DNA from 2 places in the Halomonas koreensis genome. Region 2 is predicted to be linked to the other one. Evidence: predicted binding sites of a transcription regulator. Region 2 holds the regulator's gene; the other holds the start of a gene.
The links. Region 2 encodes PhoB, which activates phosphate uptake and scavenging genes when phosphate is short. Its sites were predicted from a motif close to TGTCATANNNNTGTCANA; they were not measured.

Region 1: QC818_RS10060 (PstS family phosphate ABC transporter substrate-binding protein) is a predicted target of PhoB. The motif match lies at 1,480-1,497, and genes of this name have one in related genera.

What each region holds. Positions count from the first base shown of each region.
Region 1 is NZ_JARWAK010000007.1:186,436-189,837, reverse strand. Features, by position in the region: gene tal (transaldolase) at 1-112, opposite strand, end outside; gene QC818_RS10065 (multidrug effflux MFS transporter) at 245-1,450, shown strand; gene QC818_RS10060 (PstS family phosphate ABC transporter substrate-binding protein) at 1,558-2,571, shown strand; gene pstC (phosphate ABC transporter permease subunit PstC) at 2,686-3,402, shown strand, end outside.
Region 2 is NZ_JARWAK010000004.1:202,781-206,182, forward strand. Features, by position in the region: gene QC818_RS06850 (chorismate--pyruvate lyase family protein) at 68-544, shown strand; gene ubiA (4-hydroxybenzoate octaprenyltransferase) at 581-1,474, shown strand; gene phoB (phosphate regulon transcriptional regulator PhoB) at 1,569-2,258, shown strand; gene phoR (phosphate regulon sensor histidine kinase PhoR) at 2,260-3,402, shown strand, end outside.

The sequences.
Region 1 (3,402 bases), on a different contig from region 2:
AGGGGTTGGTGGTGGCATCGGTCGGCTGGAAGCGACGGATCGCCTCGATGTCGCCGGTGTCCGCCACCACGGTGGTCATGCCTTTGAGTTGCGTCAGCAGGTCGTCTGCCATGGGTCGGGAGTCCTCCGTCGAATCCGACCTCCACTCTAGCAAGCCGGACGGGGCGAACATAGTCGCGACCCGGCAGCGATCGCCCGCTTGCGTTACCATTAGCGTCCTACTGGACATCCTTTCGGAGGCAGCTTGACTCTCGACGCACGCCGCGTGGCCTTCCTGGTCGCCGCCAACACCGCCCTGGCGCCCTTCGCCATCGATGCCTACCTGCCGGCGATGCCGGCCCTGGCGGCCTCGGTGGGCGCCAGCATCCATCATACCGAGCTGTCGATCAGCCTCTTCCTGCTGGGCTTCGCCCTGGGCCAGCTGTGCGGCGGGCCGCTGTCCGATCGGCTGGGCCGGCGGCCGGTGCTGCTCACGGGGCTGGTGATCTTCCTGCTCGCCAGCCTGATGATCCTGCGCGTGGACGCGCTGTCGGAGCTGCTGGCCTGGCGCTTCGTCCAGGCGCTCGGCGGCGGGGCCTGCGTGGTCAACTCGGCGGCCATCGTCCGCGACTGCTTCAGCGGGCGCGAGGCGGCCAAGGTGATGTCGACCATGGCCATGATCCTGATGTTGGCGCCGCTGGTGGCGCCGGCGGTGGGCAGCGGCCTGCTGTACCTCGCCGACTGGTGGCTGATCTTCGTCTTCCTGGCCGCCTATGCGGCCTTCCTGCTGTGGTTGATGGGCACCCGGCTGCCGGAGACCCGGGCCGCCGACGCGCCGGTGGCATCGCCGCGCCAGGTGCTGCGCAACTACGCCAGCGTGCTGCGCCACCGGGAGGGCATGGGCTATGTCTTCTCGGTGGCGGCGACCTTCTCGGGCATGTTCGCCTTCATCACCGCCTCGCCCTTCCTGTACATGACCCATTACGGGGTCTCGCCGGCGATCTATCCGCTGCTGTTCGGCGCCAACGTGGTGGTCATGGCGCTCTCCAACCGGGTCAACATCCGCCTGCTGCGCCGGCGCACGCCCCAGCAGAACATGCGCCTGGGGCTCGGCGTGCAGTTCGGCGTGGCCCTGTGCCTGGTGGCCCTGGTGGCCACTGGGCGGGACTCGCTGGTCACGGTGGTGCCGCTGATCATGCTGTTCATGGGCATGGTGGGGCTGATCACCCCCAATGCCATCGCCTCGCTGCTCGAGCACTTCAGCCATATGAGCGCCACCGCCACGGCGCTGCTGGGCTGCGTCCAGTTCAGCTGCGGGGCGCTGGCCGGTGTGGTGGTCAGCGCCTTCGAGATCGACAGCGCCTGGCCCATGGTGCTGACCATGCTGAGCGTCTCGCTGGCCGGCAACCTGGCCCTGCGCGGCCTGGTGGGGCGGGCCGGGCGCGAGGGGGCCGCCTCGACGCCGGGCTAGTCGGGGCCGGTTCGGGGAGAGGCGCCCCCTGTCATGAAGCTGTCATTTTCATGGGGCATCTTGTGTCTCGCGAAGGATGATCACTTCCCTGAACAGGAGCTCTCTCCATGAACCGCATCCTCAAGACCACTGTCATCGCTGCCGCCGTCATGGGCGTGGCCGGTGTCGCCCAGGCCCGCGACCAGGTTCGCATCGTGGGTTCCAGCACCGTCTATCCGTTTGCCAGCTACGTGGCCGAGGAGTTCGGCGCCACCACCGATTACCCGACCCCGGTCATCGAGTCCACCGGCTCCGGTGGCGGCCTGCGCCTGTTCTGCAACGGCGTCGGTGACGACACCCCGGACATCACCAACGCCTCGCGCCGCATGAAGCCCTCCGAGTTCGAGCGTTGCGAGGAGAACGGCGTCACCGACATCACCGAGGCCTTCATCGGCTACGACGGCATCGCCTTCGCCCAGTCCAACGCCAACCAGGCCATGGACGTGACCCGCGAGCAGATCTTCCTGGCCCTGGCCGCCCAGGTGCCGGTGGATGGCGAGCTGGTCGACAACCCCCACACCCAGTGGAGCGACATCGACGCTTCCCTGCCGGATCGCGAGATCGCCGTCTACGGTCCGCCCACCACCTCCGGCACCCGTGACGCCTTCGAGGAGCTGGTGATGGAAGCCGCCTCCGAGGACATGGCAGCCTACGGCGGCGAGGGCTACACCGACATCCGCACCGATGGCGCCTTCATCGACGCCGGCGAGAACGACAACCTGATCGTCCAGCGCCTGGCCGAGAACACCGACGCCTTCGGCATCTTCGGCTACTCCTTCCTCGAGGAAAACGCCGACACCCTGATCGGCTCCAGCATCGACGGCGTCGAGCCGACCCCGGACGCCATCGGCAGCGGCGAATATCCGGTGTCCCGCTCGCTGTTCTTCTACGTTAAGAACCAGCACGCCGACGACGTGCCGGCCATGTATGACTATGCCGAGATGTTCATGAGCGAGCAGATGATCGGTGACCTGGGCTACCTCAAGGGCATCGGCCTGATCCCGGCTCCCGAGGACATGCGTGCCGAGGCCCGCAGCGCCGTGGAGAGCCACGAGCCGCTCGAGCTGGCCGACCTGAAGTAAGCGGGGCACGCAGTCCGTCCCCACCGGCCGGCAACCGAGGTTGCCGGCCGGCGCGCGTTCCGGCAGGGAGGCCGACAGGACGCCCCTGCGGATCCATTCCTTCGAGAGACACCTATGCAGACCAACCAATTTCTCGCCCTGTTCTGCGGCACCCTGCTGGTGCTGGGTCTGATAGCCTTCTTCCTGGGCCGGGCCAAGGCCGCCAAGGTGCGCGCCGCCGGCACGGCCATGTACGCCCAGCCCGACCAGTACGGCTGGTTCAGCGTGCTGTCCACCGCCGGTCCGGCCGTCCTGGTGGGGGCGGTGGGCGCCTTCTTGATGCTGCTGCTGGGCGCCGAGATTCCGCCGCTCTACCTGCTGGCCGCCAGCCTGGTGGTGGCCTGCGCGGGGCTCGTCACCGGCATGCGCCTGGTGCGTCCCGACTTCCATGCGCGCAAGGCCATCGAGCGGGTCATCCGCTTCATCCTGGCCGGCGCCGCCCTGATCTCGATCTTCACCACCTTCGGCATCCTGCTGTCGATCGTCGGCGAGGCGCTGCGCTTCTTCCAGATGCAGAGCTTCTGGGACTTCATCACCGGCACCACCTGGAACCCGGGCGCCAGCTTCCTCGAGGCCGCCGGGCGCGCCGAGGAAGGCGCCAGCGCCGCCCAGTTCGGCTCGGTGCCGCTGTTCGCCGGCACCTTCATGATCACCGCGATCGCCATGCTGGTGGCCATCCCCATCGGCCTGCTGGCGGCGATCTACATGGCCGAGTTCGCGCCCCGCCGGGTGCGCACCCTGGCCAAGCCGGTGCTCGAGGTCCTGGCCGGGATTCCCACCGTGGTCTACGGC
Region 2 (3,402 bases):
GACAGACGTGAACCACGGCCCGGCAATCGCCCCCCGATGGCGCCCCCTGGCGGCGGCGCGCCCGGCCATGAGCCAGGCCTGGTGGCCGTGGGTGGCCTCGCGGGACTCCCTGACCACGCGGCTCACCCGGGCCGGCGCTCCCCGGCGCTTCCGGGTCCGCCTGCTCGACCAGCGCCTGGGCCGCCCGCGCCGCGACGAGGCCCTGGCGCTGGGGTTGCCGCCGACCCGCCGCGCCTGGCTGCGCGAGGTGGCGCTGTGCCTCGACGACCGCCCCTGGGTGGTGGCGCGCTCGGTGGCCCCGCTCCACGGCCTGCGCGGCCAGCGCCTGGAACGGCTGGGCGAGCGCTCCCTGGGCAGCTGGCTGTTCCGCCAGCCGGACCTCGAGCGCGGCCCCATCGAGGTCAGCGCCGAACCCGCGCCCTTCCACGCCCTGCCCGGCCCCTGGGGACGCCGCTCGGTGCTGCGCCACGGCCGCTTCGCGGTGCTGGTCCAGGAGTTCTTCCTGGACGCCATGGCGGATGACCTGGCCCTGCCATCGCGCTAGGCTCCCCGGGTCCGTTCGAACAACCGGGAGACCCAGATGGACCGAACCCTGATGCGCCCCAAGGGCCTGGCCCGGCTGCCCGACTTCCTGCACCTGACCCGCCTCGACCGCCCCATCGGCACCTGGCTGCTGATGTGGCCGACCCTCTGGGCGCTGTGGGTGGCCGCGGAGGGTCTGCCGGAGCGGCGCCTGCTGCTGATCTTCGTCGCCGGCGTCTACCTGATGCGCGCCGCGGGCTGCGTGGTCAACGACTACGCCGACCGCCACTTCGACGGCCACGTCAAGCGCACCCGGGATCGCCCCCTGGCCACCGGCCGCATCGCCGAAGGCGAGGCCAAGGCGCTGTTCGCCGGGCTGGTGGCGGCCGCCTTCGGGCTGGTCTGCCTCACCAACGCCTTCACCGTGATGCTGTCGATCGGCGGCGTGATCCTGGCCGCCGTCTACCCCTTCATGAAGCGCTACACCCACCTGCCCCAGGTGGTACTGGGGGCGGCCTTCTCCTGGGCCATCCCCATGGCCTTCGGCGCGGTGCTCGGTGAGGTGCCCATGGAGGCCTGGCTGCTGTTCGCCGCCAACCTGGCCTGGACCGTGGCCTACGACACCGAGTACGCCATGGTCGACCGGGACGACGACCTGCGGATCGGCATCAAGTCCACCGCCGTGCTCTTCGGCCGCGCCGATACCCTGATGATCGGCCTGCTGCAGCTGGCCACCCTGGCGCTGCTGGGCTGGGCCGGGGGACGGCTGGGCCTGGGCGGCTTCTTCTGGGCAGGGCTGGCCGCCATGGCGGCCACCTTCGTCCACCAGCAGCGACTGATCCGCGGCCGGGAGCGGGAACGCTGCTTCCGCGCCTTCCTCAACAACCACTGGTCGGGGCTGCTGGCGTTCGCCGGCATCGCGCTCTCGCTGTGGCCCGGCGCGGGCGGCTGAATGGGGCGACAGGCGGCGACTGTCACGGTATTGTCACAAGGACATGCTGTCATCGTCACCAACCTGTCATTGACCTTGACCATGAGGCCCCGGGATGACCGCCAAGACCGTACTGATCGTCGATGATGAGGCGCCGATCCGCGAGATGATCGCCGTGGCGCTGGAAATGGCCGACTATCGCGTCCTCGAGGCGGACAATGCCCAGACCGCCCACGCCATGGTGGTCGACCACCAGCCCGACCTGGTGCTGCTGGACTGGATGATGCCCGGCACCAGCGGCATCGAGCTCGCCCGGCGCCTGAAGCGCGACGAGAGCACGGCGGAGCTGCCGATCATCATGCTCACCGCCAAGGGCGAGGAGGACAACAAGATCCAGGGGCTGGAGTCCGGGGCCGACGACTACATCACCAAGCCCTTCTCGCCCCGCGAGCTGGTGGCGCGGCTCAAGGCGGTGCTGCGCCGGGCCACGCCCCGCGGCGTCGAGGAGCCGGTGGAGGTCGAGGGCCTGGTCCTCGATCCGGTCAGCCATCGGGTCAGCGTCGACGGCCAGTCGCTGGAGATCGGCCCCACCGAGTACCGGCTGCTGCAGTTCTTCATGACCCACCAGGAGCGCGCCTACACCCGCGGCCAGCTCCTCGACCAGGTGTGGGGCGGCAATGTCTACGTCGAGGAGCGCACCGTGGACGTCCACATCCGCCGCCTGCGCAAGGCCCTGGGCGAGCCCCACCAGCAACTGATCCAGACCGTGCGCGGCACGGGCTACCGTTTCTCCGCCAAGGGCTGACGTGGGACGGCTGTGGCGACGCGAACTGTGGCGGCTGGCGGCGCTGCTCGCCGTCGGCCTGCTGATCGGCTGGCCCTTCGGCGCCATCGGCTACGGCCTCGCGACGGCACTGGCCCTCTACCTGGCCTACCAGCTCCGCCAGCTGCATGCCCTCCAGGAGTGGCTGACCCACCACCCCCATGACGAGCCGCCGGCCGCCTCGGGGCTATGGGGCGAGCTGTTCGATCGCCTGTACCGCTACCAGAAGGGCCAGCGCCTCACCCAGCGCCGGCTGCGCGACACCCTGAGGCGCATCCAGGAGTCCTCGGAGGCGATGCGCGACAGCGTGGTGATGCTCGACCGCCACGGCGACATGGAATGGTGGAACAGCGCCGCCGAGCGCATGCTGGGGCTGCAGCCGGCCCACGACCGCGGCCAGCACATCACCAACCTGCTGCGCGACCCGCGCTTCGTCGACTACTTCCATGCCCGGGACTACCGCGAGCCGCTGACGCTGTCGTCGCCCATCGACGAGCAGATGATCCTGCAGTTCCAGATCACCCTCTACGGCGACGACGAGCGCCTGGTGATGGCCCGGGACATCACCCGCCTGCACCGCCTGGAGCAGATGCGCCGGGACTTCGTCGCCAACGTCTCCCACGAGCTGCGCACCCCGCTCACCGTGCTCGCCGGCTACCTCGAGACCTACGGCGACATGGCCGACCAGCTGCCGCCACGGCTGGGGCGGGGCATCGTGCAGATGCAGAGCCAGGCCGAGCGGATGCAGAACCTGGTCAACGACCTGCTGCTGCTGTCGCGGCTGGAGATCGACCAGGGCGGCCAGGACGATGCCCGCCTCGACCCGGCGAGCCTGCTGGACACGGTGCGCCGAGACGCCGAGGCCCTCTCCGCGGGTCGACAGCGCCTCGAGGTGAGCATCGAGGACGTCCGCGGCCTGCTGGGCAGCGAGAAGGAGATCCACAGCGCCGTCTCCAACCTGGCCTTCAACGCCGTGCGCTATGCCGGCGACGACAGCCGCATCGTGCTGCGCTGGCGCCCCTGGCAGGACGGCGCCTGCCTGGAGGTGGAGGACGACGGCGAGGGCATCGATCCGCTGCATATCCCGCGCCTCACCGAGCGCTTCTACCGGGTCGACAAGGGCCGC